4 regions of the Ferrimonas sp. YIN67 genome follow, and region 4 is predicted to be linked to each of the others. Evidence: predicted binding sites of a transcription regulator. Region 4 holds the regulator's gene; each other region holds the start of a gene.
The links. Region 4 encodes sigma-54, which starts transcription at its own class of promoters, with help from an activator protein. Its sites were predicted from a motif close to GTTGGCACGNNNNTNGNNT; they were not measured.
Positions count from the first base shown of each region.

Region 1 (3,219 bases), on a different contig from region 4:
CCAAGCAACGCCTCACCGAACCCCCGACGCTGATAGGTGGGGGCTATCGCGAAGAAGGGCAACAAGCCTGTTCGAGAGAGTTCCAATTGATCCAGGATCTCCTGCTCTCGCGCCATCCACTGTCGCGCACCGTGCCAGCCGGTCCCCAGTGCCATCTTCAAGCGCCAGTTCCACATTCGCCCCTGCCCTAGGGGGTACCCCTCGGTGAGCAGGCAACCGACGCCAATCAGGGTGCCCGCCAACTCCAAGCCAATGAAGCGCTGATTGTGTTGCCACAACTCCTGCAACTCCTCCCGGATCGCGGCCCGCAGACGCTGCTCATAGTTATCACTGGGGAAAATGGAACGAAAAAAGGGATCATCCCGGTAGGCATTGAGTAACACGGACGCTGCGATCCTCAAATCGTCAGCAGACAACTGGCGCACCTTAGGCTCAGCGGTGAGGGCCGGATCCATAGCAGGACTCCCTTAAAAACTTGATCTCTACAAACATCGGTCAAAACTTAACCCAATTGCAAGTAAAGAGTGACTGAGATGGATACCACCCCAAACGATCTGACCCACCTGTTTGCCCAGCTAGGGCTGGACCCTGAAACCACAGCGGTTGATCAATTCCTTTGTGATCACAGTTTGCAACCCTACCAGACACTGGAGGAAGCGCCGTTCTGGTCTGATTCTCAAAAAGCCTTTATCAGAGAAGAAAAAAGAAGGGATGCCGAGTGGTCTGAAGCCATCGACATCCTCGATACGCTCTTACGAGGCTGAGTTTACAAGGTCACGGACTGACGAAATGCCGTGTCCCCCCAGCCGGTCACGACACCATCCTGGAACACCACTGGGGTGCATTCATCTTTACCCGTTACCCCGTCACTCTTATTGCGATGAGTACGGTAGAACAGGACTTGCACCACGCCACCCTGTTCGCGATACAGCTCGTTGTAATCCGCCGTCCCCATGATCTCACGTACCTGAGCGACCGACATGCCCAAAGCAACCTGCTCCAAATTCCGGCGGTTCTGGGTTTGCTGGGACTCCCAGCTGCCGATGCTGTCCGGCTCCCGGTGGTGCTTTCCGCCGACGGCCACCACACAACCGTTAAGCGCCGTTACTGAAACCAAAATCAAAGTGGCTGCCATCAATTTGTTTTTCATCTCAAACTTCCTGTTATCACTGGTAGAGACGAAGATTAAACACAGATCGTGCCAATTGATATTTACCTATTAATATCAGCAGGTTAAAACTATACCTTTGCTGCCCACCGGCGAATAAGGCAAACTATTGGGAAATTTCACCACACAAGGAGGCCGCCATGGAACTTGAGATCCGTGCCGCCCTGACCCGCATGGCCGAACAGGGGCTGCCCCTCACCACCGCCGTGTTAAAAAAACACACAGGCCATCAGTACCCGTTACCCATTTTGATCAATGCCTTGCGCGCCTGGAAAGCACAGCCTCAGCCGGTCAGCGCAGCCGAGATGGCCACCGAGTCAAGCTCACCAGAGCAAGCCCGGTTAGATCTCAACGGACTCCAGCAGCAACTGCATGCCCTGCAACAGGAGGTGGCTCAACTGCGTGCCGAGGTTGCCGCCCTGAAGGCCCGCTAAGCCGGTTGATTGGCGCGGCGCCATCGCCCCGCTATACTGTCGCCCCTTTTGCTCACCACCGGAGATCCCATGTTCCTTGCCGAAGTCCGTTTTGAATGCTTTGCCGACACCACCCTGACCGCGGTGGAGCGGGCCATCAATGGCCTGATGGAGGCATGGCGCCATAACGGCCAGGTGCTGGGACGGGAGTTTCCCCTGGTGCAAAACGAAGCGGAGTTTCGACTGCGGGTGATGTGTCCAGGGGAAGACAGCCTGCACAGCCGCCACAACTCCCCCTGGGCCAAAGAGCAGTTAACCGCCCTGACCGAGGCCAAACTGCTGCAACCGAGAGTCAAGCTGCTGGGCCGGGACATCAATGCCGACCACTGCGCCGAATTCGCCCCAACGGAATGGCAGGTGCTCTACACCACCTTTGTTCACAGCTGCTCACCGATCCGAGATGGCAATACTTTTCAGCCCGTCCCCCTCTATAAGCTGCCCGCGACTTTTAACGGCGATCACAAAGCCCTGGTGAAGTGGCAAACCGAGTGGCAAGCCTGCGACGAGTTGCAGATGGCAGGCAGCGGGGCCGTGGAATTTGCCGCCCTGAACGAGATCGCTTCGGTGGACAGCGTGCTGTTCCGTCGAGGTTGGGATCTGCGCGGTCGACTGGAATACCTGACCCAAGTTCCCACCTACTACTACCTCTACCGCGTCGGCGGTGAAAGCCTGGAGCGTGAGCGCCAACGCCCCTGCCCCCGCTGCGGCAACCCGGACTGGTTGCTCGAGCAGCCACAGCACGATCTGTTTGCCTTCAAGTGCGATGCCTGCCGGATTGTCTCCAACCTCTCCTGGGATCTGCAAAAAGGGTAACGTTCGACCAAGGTCGAATTAAGTTTCGGTGTTAACGAGCGCAGCTTGATGGTTTGCTTGCCCAACGACAAGGAAGCGTCATGATCTACGCCAAACCCGGCACCGAGGGTGCCCTGTTCCAATTTCAATCCCGCTACGACAACTACATCGGTGGTCAATGGACACCACCGGTCAATGGCCGCTATTTCGATGATCCCTCACCGGTCGACGGCTCACTGATCGCCCAGGTCGCCCGCTCCGACGGCGAGGATATCAGCCTGGCTCTGGATGCCGCCCACGCCGCCCAGCTCAACTGGGGCCAAACCAGTCCCACCGAGCGCAGTAACCTGCTGCTGAAGATCGCCGATCGCATCGAGCAGCACAGGGAAACCCTGGCCTATGTGGAGACCTGGGAAAACGGCAAGGCGATCCGCGAGACCCTCAATGCCGATCTGCCCCTGTGCATCGACCACTTCCGTTACTTTGCCGGGGCGATCCGGGCTCAGCAGGGCAGCATCGGCGAGATCGACGCCAACACCACGGCCTACCATTTCCACGAGCCCATAGGTGTGGTGGGTCAGATCATCCCCTGGAACTTCCCCCTGCTGATGGCCGCCTGGAAACTGGCTCCGGCCCTGGCGGCGGGCTGCAGCGTGGTCCTCAAGCCCGCCGAGCAGACTCCCATCTCCATCCTGATCTTGATGGAGCTGATTGGCGATCTGCTGCCACCTGGGGTGGTCAACATCGTCAACGGCATGGGAGAGGAAGCGGGTCAGGCTCTGGCCA
Region 1 is NZ_JBXVVJ010000003.1:359,144-362,362, forward strand. Features, by position in the region: gene AC2D8U_RS08810 (GNAT family N-acetyltransferase) at 1-455, opposite strand, end outside; gene AC2D8U_RS08815 (DUF2789 family protein) at 534-764, shown strand; gene AC2D8U_RS08820 (DUF3192 domain-containing protein) at 767-1,150, opposite strand; gene AC2D8U_RS08825 (hypothetical protein) at 1,309-1,602, shown strand; gene AC2D8U_RS08830 (Zn-ribbon-containing protein) at 1,672-2,454, shown strand; gene exaC (acetaldehyde dehydrogenase ExaC) at 2,535-3,219, shown strand, end outside.
Region 1: AC2D8U_RS08820 (DUF3192 domain-containing protein) is a predicted target of sigma-54. The motif match lies at 1,188-1,206, and genes of this name have one in related genera.

Region 2 (3,219 bases), on a different contig from region 4:
CCACCCCACTGAGGTTACCGGGATCAAAGGCCACATCGGACTTAGCCACCGCCGTGTTTTGGGGATCAGGCATCTTCTTCCAACCAACTCTTAATTACTTGGGTCGACAGTTCCGGCTCGTTGGCCACCAGGGCGCGGATCGCCCTGAGCATGTCGTCGTCTTTACGCAGATCCGGCAACAAAATGGAGCCATCCTCGGCATAGCCGTAATCACCACTGTCCTGACTCAGCAGGCCCAGGGTATCCGCCGAATACTGATCTTCCAGCTCTGCCAGCTCATTGTGGAATTTCGCCTTGTTAAGCTCATCCTCAGCCTTGGCCTGCTCCGGATAGAGCAGACGCTTAAGCATGGGGCGCACCACAAAGACGATCAGCACGATGATCAGCACACCCCCAAGCACCAGCTTCAGCACACGCCAGAACCAGGGCTGCTCGTAAAGCGGCAGATCCATGGGCGCCAGGGCCAGATCCGGAGCAAAGGGCACGGAAACCACCTCCAGCATATCGCCCCGCTGCGCATTGAACCCCACGCTGCCCTGCAGCAGGCGCTGAATGTTGGCCAGTTCGGCCTCACTGAGGGGCTGCATCTCGCTGGTGCCATCGGCCATTACCATAGGTTTATGATCCACCGCCACGGAGAGGCTGATCCGCTCTATCACGCCCACCTGAGAGCGGGTATGACTGACGGTGCTGTCGAGTTCAAAATTCCGGGTCGATTCACTGCGGTTGCGTCCGGAGCGGTTACGCTCACTGGCGCCCTCCCCCACCTCTTGCGGGATCTCCGAGTCCATGGGCGGCTGGTTGGTCAAAGCCCCGGGGATCCCCACAGGGCCGTTGCCCAGCTGGCTGTCCTCCACCAGCATCTCACTGCGGATCGACGCATCCGGGTTAAACCGTCGTGATGTCTCTTCCCGGGCAGAAAAGTCCATATCCACCGCCACCTGGGCCGTGTACTTGCCCAAGCCCAAAACCGGGATCAGGATGGCATCAACCTTACGCAGCACCAGCTGTTCCTGCTTGGTACGCACCTCCAGTTCGCGCCGCGTCTGGGCCGAAGCCCCGTCCTGGCTACCGGAATGCAGCAGGCGACCATGCTGATCCGTCACCGTCACCTTGTTGGGGCGCAGGCCGTGTACCGCCGAAGCGACGATGTCCACCACGGCATCCACTTCCGACTGTTTCAGTTCGGTGCCTCGGCCCAGGGTCACCACCACGGTGGCCGAGGGCTCCTGCTGCTGACGGGCAAACACATTTTGTTGCGGCAAGGCCAGGATCACGCGAGCCCGGCTGACACTGCGCAGCTCGCTGACCGCCTGAGCCAGGTTCTGCTCCTGACTGTGCTTAAGACGGGCCTGTTCCATACGCTGGCTAACGCCAAAGCCACTGTCCTGGTTGAGGAAGTCCTGAGGCGCACGGGCACCACCCAATCCTGCCCGGGTCAGCCGCAGGCGAATATCGGCAAATTGGTCTTCAGGTACCGACAGGACATTCCCCTCCAACCGATACTTGATCTTACTCTGATCGAAGAAATCCAGGGTTTCTATCAGCTCATCGGTTTCCATCGTCCCAAGGGGACGATAGCTGGGCTCCTGGGCCCAGATCATCACAAACACCGCCAGGGCCAATGAGATCGCCAGCGCCAGGATCAGCGAGATCTGGCGCAGTACGTCGACACTGCCCAAGCTGGATAAAGGATTGGATTTATGTTCTTCGATCTTGTCACCGCCGGCCACATCGGCCGACGGCAGTTGTGCTGCTTTGTCTTGCACCATCAGATCTGTTGACGCGTTCGCCCCAGCCACCACAGCACCTTAAGCCGGTTACACCGGCATATTCATAATTTCTTTGTAAGCATCGACCAGCTTATTACGCACCTGGACCGTCGCTTCGAAGGCCACACCGGCCTTCTCCTTGGCGATCATCGCATCGCCCAGGCTGACCCGGGTGTCACCCAGCTCGACACGGGTCGCCAACTCACTGGCGTTGAGCTGAAGACCATTGACGTGGCCAATGGCATCGGACAAAAAATCGCCGAAATCGCTGTTGCCAACGGTTGGCACCAGGTTGTCCCTGGAGGCTCCTGCGTCGGCCGCCATCACTTGCATCTCCGTCAGGAGAGTACCCTGTGTGATTTCCATTGTGTTCACTCTTTCTTCCGATGATTAATTGACGCTTGCGCGTGCAACGCATTCTAATGCAAGTGCTTTGCCAATGCAGCCAAAGACTTGTTCAATCCGCTCAGGCGGGCAACTCAATGCCCGCGTCCCGCATCTTGGCAAGCTTGTACCTCAGGGTACGGGGACTGAGGCCCAACTGCTCCGCCACCGCCTTGCGGCTCCCGCCACACAGTTGCAAAGTATCCAGAATGATCTGAAATTCTTTATTTTTCAACTCACTGCCTAAGCCGTTATGCTCGGTAAGTCTCACCGGGTCCCCGTCAGTCTGAACCGGGGACGGGCTGTGCGGCATCATCATGCCATCGAGGAAGAGATCCGCCTGGGTCATTCTTTCGCCTTGGCACAAGATCAGCGCCCGCTGGATCACATTGTCGAGCTCCCGAACATTGCCCGGCCAAGCATGTTGCAGCAGGCTGTGTTCGGCGCAGGACTGGAGCTGGGGCACGGTTCGACCACAACGCGTCGCGTGGTGGGCCAACAGGTGCCGGGCCAGGGGCAAAATATCTCCGGGGCGCTGGGCCAGGGCGGGCCAACTCAGGGGAAAGACGTTCAGGCGATAGAAGAGATCTTCACGAAATTGGCCGTCGGCCACGGCTTGGCTCAGATCCCGGTTAGAGGTCGCCAGCACCCGGACATCGAGTTTGACCGTCTTGCGGCTGCCAAGGCGTTCCACCTCACGCTCCTGCAGGACACGCAGCAACTTGGCCTGCAAATTCAGATCCATCTCGGTGATCTCGTCGAGCAGTATGGTTCCCCCCTGGGCCTGCTCAAACTTACCGGGACAGGCCTGGACCGCGCCGGTAAAGGCACCTTTTTCATAGCCAAACAGCGTCGCCTCGAGCATATTGTCGGGGATGGCCGCACAGTTGAGCGCGACAAAGGGCTTATCGGCCCGGGGCGACTGATCGTGGATATAGCGGGCCAGGACCTCCTTGCCTGAGCCGCTGGGGCCAAGCACCATGACGGATGCATCGGCACCGGCCACTCGCCGGGCCAGATCCAGCAACTGCTGACTGCGGGGATCCCCCACCACAGGGCCTGG
Region 2 is NZ_JBXVVJ010000001.1:702,879-706,097, forward strand. Features, by position in the region: gene fliG (flagellar motor switch protein FliG) at 1-73, opposite strand, end outside; gene fliF (flagellar basal-body MS-ring/collar protein FliF) at 66-1,772, opposite strand; gene fliE (flagellar hook-basal body complex protein FliE) at 1,821-2,138, opposite strand; gene AC2D8U_RS02740 (sigma-54-dependent transcriptional regulator) at 2,239-3,219, opposite strand, start outside.
Region 2: fliE (flagellar hook-basal body complex protein FliE) is a predicted target of sigma-54. The motif match lies at 2,195-2,213, and genes of this name have one in related genera.

Region 3 (3,219 bases), on a different contig from region 4:
GCAATGAGAGCGCGAAGCCTAGTAAGGGGCCGCTGGGCCTGGGGCTTAGAAGAGAGAAGAATGGCCTCCCCAAGAGGACTCGAACCTCTATCGGCCGCTTAGGAGGCGGCTGCTCTATCCTGTTGAGCTATGGGGAGTTGGCCCACATTCTAGCGACATTTTTTGTGTAAATGAAAGGCTTAAGAAGCGATTGCGCAGTTTGTGAACGATTCGGTGAGTGGGCGTGCCCGGTTTGACCTGGCTATCGGGAAGGAGAGCCAGGTCAAATCGGGGGTTGGTGGTATCGGGAAGCCTACAGGCGTTTCGGCAGGCTGTTGCGGATGGTGTCGATATCGCTGATGGCGAGGTTTTTGGCCACCTCTCCTTGGATCGTCTGTTGCAACGGTTTGCTTTGGTGTCGACGGAGTTCACCAAGGAACTGGGGCGGGGCAACGATATAGAGTTTGTTCATCTCACCTTCGTTGCGGGCCTGCTCCAGGGTTTGACAGATGTTGGCGGCAAAGCGGCTGCGCACTTCCCGCATTGCTTGTTGTTCGTGGCCCATATCGTGAGTGTTTTGACCACTGCGGTTTCGGCCCTGACGATCGGCGACGATATCCCCTGGGTGGGCACGTCCTTCGGGAAAGCTGATCCCCTGCTGTTCGATGATAGGGCCACTGGCCTGCTCGTTAGTAAAGAAGCGAGCGTGACTGCTATCGGCAACGACAACCCAAGTGTTCGGCATGGTCATTTCCCCTTATTGGTTGGACGAAGGGCAGCCTTGTTCCGTGCCCAACGCCGTGGGCGGCAGAAACTGCCCGCTGTCTTCGAGTATAGCTGCTGTGCCTTTAAGGGGAGGCTGGGGGACGCTCTTGGCTGGGTTACTGGCGTTGTACCCAGTCACCGATCTGTACGCCAAATTCAGCACCGCGACCTTCGATCCGTGCTCGGGCCGAGTCGGGACGGACCTGCTCCAGGATCAGGCTGATCCCGCTGTCCTGGCCCCAGGACTGGTTGGCCTGGGTATATTGTTGCACCAGCTGCAGTCGGTCGCCGGGACGGACGCCGTTGCGCAGTCCCAGATCGATGATGGCACTGTCCTGATTGAGGGAGACGATGCGCCCCTGCAGGGGCTGGCAGGCGAGCAGGCGATCGACATCGGCCACGAGATCCAGGCTCAGGCGGCGTAACTCGGCGCCGAAGTCACTGCTCCAGAAGCGCTCGGTGGCGGTGTCGGCGATCTCCTGGCGTTGATAGGGCCAGCCGGCGGCGCTGCGGTAGCGTTGCTGCCAGATCTTTTCCCCACTGAAGGCGTCATAGAGTCGGCCTTCGATGGCGATGGTGCGGGTGGCGTCGCGCTCGAACAGGCCCAACAGCTTGTCGGGCCGGTCGATACTGATGTCGTCGAGGATCACGTTGAGCACATATTGACTGCGGTCCTGCTCCCCCAGGTTGACGATCCAATCGGGGTTGGGAGAGAGTAGATCGAGGCGCAGATCGTCTCGGGCACGCGCAAAGGCGTTACGGGCTTCGCCGCTGATCACATTGGTGAGCAGGCGGCTGAGGGCGGCGTCCAGTTCATATAGGCCGCCAGGTACCAGTTGTTCCCGGTAGCGCACCTGAGCGCGGGGAATGGAAATGGCCGCCCGGCCCACCAGGCCCTGGCAGCCGCTATTGAGGATGGGCTCCAGCTCGACCAGCAGGTGCACGGTATACATATCGCCACGACGCTGTTCCGACAACAACTCCATGGAGCGCACCTGGCTTTGACTCTGCCAGCTCATCTGCTCCTGTTCGAGTACGCCATTCTGACTTTGCTGAGTAAAGTCCACCAACCCGCCCTGACTCATCACGGCTTGGCTCAGTGCCCGATCAATAGCCCGCTGGCGAGCATCCTCTTCGTTGTTGTTGATCACCGGGGCTTCACCGCTGATCTCTATGGGCATGCCGTGCAGGGTAAAGGAGAGGCACAGCAGCGCGGCAAGCAGGGAGCGGGATAGGGTGTGCGGCATCTTGGTGACCTTCATTGACGACATGGTAACCGGATCGGTTCATCAGATGGGATCCGGTTGATGATTCTGGGACGATTTGGGGATTATAAGCAAGCAGTGTGCCTAAAGGTTATGGTTTTCACGCCGATAGCAAAGGACAATAGGGCGAACTGACTAAATAGAGGGGCGACCATGCGTTGGATCGCGATATTGTTGGCGGGTTTGTTGACTGCCTGCGCTCCCACGAGTGATGAGCAACCGTATTACGGCTTTGGGGATGACGGCAAACCTTTGCCGCCTACCGGGGCGATCAATGAGCTGGCTGGGCGGATTGCCGCCGATCTGCTGCGTCATCATAACGGTCTGGACAGTAAACCTGTTCTGGCGGTGACCACGCCGGTGATGCTGGATCAGTATGAGCGCAGCAGTGTCTTTGCCATGCAGTTGGGTGAGGCGCTGGTGACGGCGTTGCACCAGCAGGGCATGAGCCTGGTGGATCTCAACGGCTCGGATCGGGTACGGATCGGTGAGCAGGGCAATTTATTGCTGTCCCGTGATGTGGCCAAGCTGTCGGCCAAGATGGCCGTGGATGAGGTGATGGTGGCCACCGTGGCGCGGAGCCGGGAAGGGGTGCAGATCCACAGCCGGATCCTCAGTGTTGCCAATAACCGGGTGATGGCGGCGAGCCAGAGCAGCATTCCCTGGCAGGTATTACCGGCATTTTTCCAGCCCTCGGGACAGGTGAGCATGGAGCAGGGCCGCCTATACCGTCATGCCAGTCGCACCGATGGCACTGTGATTGAGTGGGAGGAGAGCAGATGAAGTCGCTGATACAAAGCCTGCTGGCCCTGGGCTGGTGCGCATTGCTGGCCGGTTGTGCCCTGGATCGTCATGTGGAGTATGAAACCATTGAGCCCGAGAGCTTTCCTCTGCTAACGGCCACCGGGATAGCCCCTTTATCGACTCAGTTGGGCAGCACCGATGAGGAGAAGATGCGCCGGGCGATGCGGGCGGCAAAGCTGGATGCCTATCGTGAGCTGGCGGAGCAGATCTACGGTCAGCGGATCCAGGGGCAGAGCCAGGTCGAGGAGGCGGTTTTGTTGGATGATCAGTTCCGTACTCAGGTTGATGGCGTGATCCGAGGTGCCCGGGTGGTGCGCAGCTATCCCGTGGGTGACAGTTATGTCACCGAGATGGAGCTGGACTTCCGTACCGTATGGCAACTCTATCAGCAGCGACCAAAGCAGCG
Region 3 is NZ_JBXVVJ010000003.1:85,077-88,295, reverse strand. Features, by position in the region: tRNA gene AC2D8U_RS07600 (tRNA-Arg) at 62-137, opposite strand; gene AC2D8U_RS07595 (host attachment protein) at 293-724, opposite strand; gene AC2D8U_RS07590 (flagellar assembly protein T N-terminal domain-containing protein) at 861-1,991, opposite strand; gene AC2D8U_RS07585 (FlgO family outer membrane protein) at 2,163-2,792, shown strand; gene AC2D8U_RS07580 (LPP20 family lipoprotein) at 2,789-3,219, shown strand, end outside.
Region 3: AC2D8U_RS07590 (flagellar assembly protein T N-terminal domain-containing protein) is a predicted target of sigma-54. The motif match lies at 2,079-2,097, and genes of this name have one in related genera.

Region 4 (3,219 bases):
GCAAACAGCAGATCAACCGGCTGTTGATCGATGGAATCGAATTCTATCGGCTCGTTGCACTTAAGCAGGACAGCCACGGGATTTTTGATCCGGCCCAGGCGCCCATGGGGCAGGGCGATCCCTTTTCCAATCCCGGTACTGCCCATCTTTTCCCGGGCCATCAGGCTTTCAAACAGCTCGTGTTGGGGCAACTCCGGGCACTGAGAAGATGCCAGCTCGCTGATCATCTCCAGTGCCCGTTTTTTGCTGAGGCCGGGGGCAACGCAACGGGTGCGCTCCGGCGAGAGTAGTTCATTGATTTCCATTAGTGCCTGGAAATTTTCTCTTTATGTTTAATGACTTGACGATCCAGCTTGTCCACCAGGCCGTCGATGGCTGCGTACATGTTCTCATGCTCATGGGTGGCAAACACCTCTCCCCCGTTGAGATGCAGCTTGGCTTCGGCGATTTGCTGAAGCTTCTGGACATTGAGTATGACATGAACGTTGTTGATGTGATCGAAATGGCGTTGCAATCGCTCAAACTTTTCATGCACATAGTCTCGCAAGGCTTCGGTGACTTCGACGTGGTGCCCGGTAAGATTGATCTGCATAGGTTAACCTCCGTTGCGGTGTGCTTAGAGCACTTTGCGCTGGTTCGAGGGGGGGATGGAGAGGGCTTCCCGGTACTTGGCGATGGTACGCCGCGCAACCTGGATCCCCTGCTCCGCGAGAAGCTGTGCCATCTTGCTGTCGCTGAGAGGCTTCTTCGGGCTCTCGGCGGCCACCAGCTTTTTGATCAGGGCCCGGATAGCGGTGGAGGAGCATTCACCACCGCCGTCGGTACTGACATGGCTGGAGAAGAAATATTTCAGTTCGTAGATCCCACGCGGGGTATGCATGTACTTCTGGGTGGTCACCCGGCTGATGGTGGATTCGTGCATCTCCACTGCCTCGGCGACGTCGTTGAGCACCATGGGTTTCATCGCCTCATCACCATATTCAAGGAAGCCTTGCTGGTATTGGACGATGCAGTTGGCCACTTTCATCAGGGTCTCGTTGCGGCTCTCCAGGCTCTTGATAAACCATTTGGCATCCTGCAGGTGGCCGCGGACAAACTGGCTGTCACCATTGTTACGCGCTCCCTTGGACAGGGCGGCGTATTGCTCGTTGATGCGCAGTTTCGGCACGGAATCCGGATTGAGTTCGACAACCCAGCGGCCCTGCTTCTTGCTGACAGATACGTCCGGGATCACGTACTGGCTATCGCTGGGGGCGATGGCGCTGCCGGGACGGGGATTGAGCGATTGGATCAGTTCCATAGCGGCCCTTAACTCATCTTCTTTGAGTCTAGTGCGCCGCAGCAGGGTGCGAAAGTCCCGATTGGCAAGAAGATCCATATGTTCCTGAAGCAGGTTGATGGCCTCTGCTTTCCAGGGCGTCGTTTCATCGAACTGAGCGAGCTGGATCAGCAGGCAGTCCGTGAGATCCTGGGCGCAGCAGCCGACCGGATCGAACTGTTGGACCCGCTTGAGCACGGCCATGATTTCATCCAGCTCCAGATCTTCGGCGCCCTGGGCCTCGAGGATCTCTTCGGCACTGATGGTCAGGTAGCCGTGTTCGTCGATGGCGTCGATGGCCGTGGTCGCGATGGCCCGATCCCTGTCGGTCATCGGGGTCAGCTCCATCTGCCAGATCAGATGGCTTTGCAGATCGACGCTGGTTTCCCCCTGGTAGAAGCTGTCGTCATCGTCCCGGACGGGACCGGCCGGGCTGGCCGGTGCAGCGCTGTAGACATCGTCCCAGGTACTGTCCAGCGGCAGGTCGTCGGTCATCTCGGTCTGGCCCATGGCTTCGCCGGTCTCCATCTCGGAGGCTTCCGGTTTGCTGCTGTCGCCATTTTCGTCGGATGCGCTGACATCCTGATGGTTTTCCCCGGGTTCGGACTCAAACTCGTCGGTTTGCTCCAGCAGGGGGTTGGACTCCAGCGCTTCCTGGATCTCCTGTTGCAGATCCAGTGTCGACAGTTGCAACAGACGGATCGCCTGCTGCAACTGGGGTGTCATAGTGAGCTGTTGTCCCAGCTTTAGCTGAAGAGAGGTCTTCATTCAGTGCCCGATCCTTGTTGTACGACTCTGGGATCCCGGTATGGGCCAGCGGGATCCGTTAGAGTTTGAACTGATCGCCCAGATAAACGGAGCGTACCAGTTTGTTATTGAGGACGTCTTCCGGTGCGCCCTGAGCAATCATTTCACCATGACTGACGATATAAGCATATTCGCAAACGTCCAAAGTTTCCCTCACATTGTGGTCGGTGATCAAGACGCCCAGTCCACGCAGTTTCAGATGCTGGATAATTTTCTTAATGTCGATCACCGAGATGGGGTCGACCCCGGCGAAGGGTTCATCCAGCAAAATGAACTGGGGATCGGCCGCCAGGGCGCGAGCGATCTCCACTCGGCGACGTTCGCCGCCGGACAGGCTCATCCCCAGGCTGTCACGAATATGGGTGATGTTGAACTCCTCCAGCAACTGCTCCAGCTTCTCCAGGCGCTGAGCCTTGCTCAGGTCCTTGCGGGTCTGCAGCACCGCCATCAGGTTGTCGAAAACGCTGAGTTTGCGGAAGATGGAGGACTCCTGAGGCAGGTAGCCGATCCCCTTGCGGGCCCGAGAGTGCATCGGCAGCAGGGTGATCTCCTCATCATCGATGCTGATCCGCCCCTTGTCGTTTTGCACCAGGCCCACCACCATGTAGAAGGTGGTGGTTTTGCCGGCGCCGTTGGGTCCCAACAGGCCAACAATCTGGCCGGTTTTCACCTCCAGTCCGACGCTCTTTACCACCTGGCGGCCGTTGTAGCTCTTGGCCAGTTGTTCCGCTTTCAGTACGGATCCACTCATGGCTGCGGCTCCGCTTCGGTCTCTTCCACTGCTTCCTGTTCCTCGGGAGTCTGAGGCATAAAGATGGTGGTGATCTGTTCCTCTTTACTGCCTTGGGCCGTCAGCTGTTGCAGGCGCGCGTTGTAACTGATGGTTTCGCCCCGTACCAGGCTGCCCTCCTGACTCAATTGGGCATTGCCCGTCATGGTCAGCAGCTGGGTATTGATGTTGTAACGGATCTCGTTGGCTTGGGCCTTGGCCAGCAGGCCGTTATCCATCACCTGCTGATAGGTGGCCGGCTGACCCGTGGCGATCATGATTTGGCGGCTCTTGTCTTCGCTGGACTCAAGCACCAGCTTTTCCG
Region 4 is NZ_JBXVVJ010000006.1:254,910-258,128, forward strand. Features, by position in the region: gene ptsN (PTS IIA-like nitrogen regulatory protein PtsN) at 1-305, opposite strand, end outside; gene hpf (ribosome hibernation promoting factor) at 305-592, opposite strand; gene AC2D8U_RS14330 (RNA polymerase factor sigma-54) at 617-2,086, opposite strand; gene lptB (LPS export ABC transporter ATP-binding protein) at 2,145-2,876, opposite strand; gene lptA (lipopolysaccharide transport periplasmic protein LptA) at 2,873-3,219, opposite strand, start outside.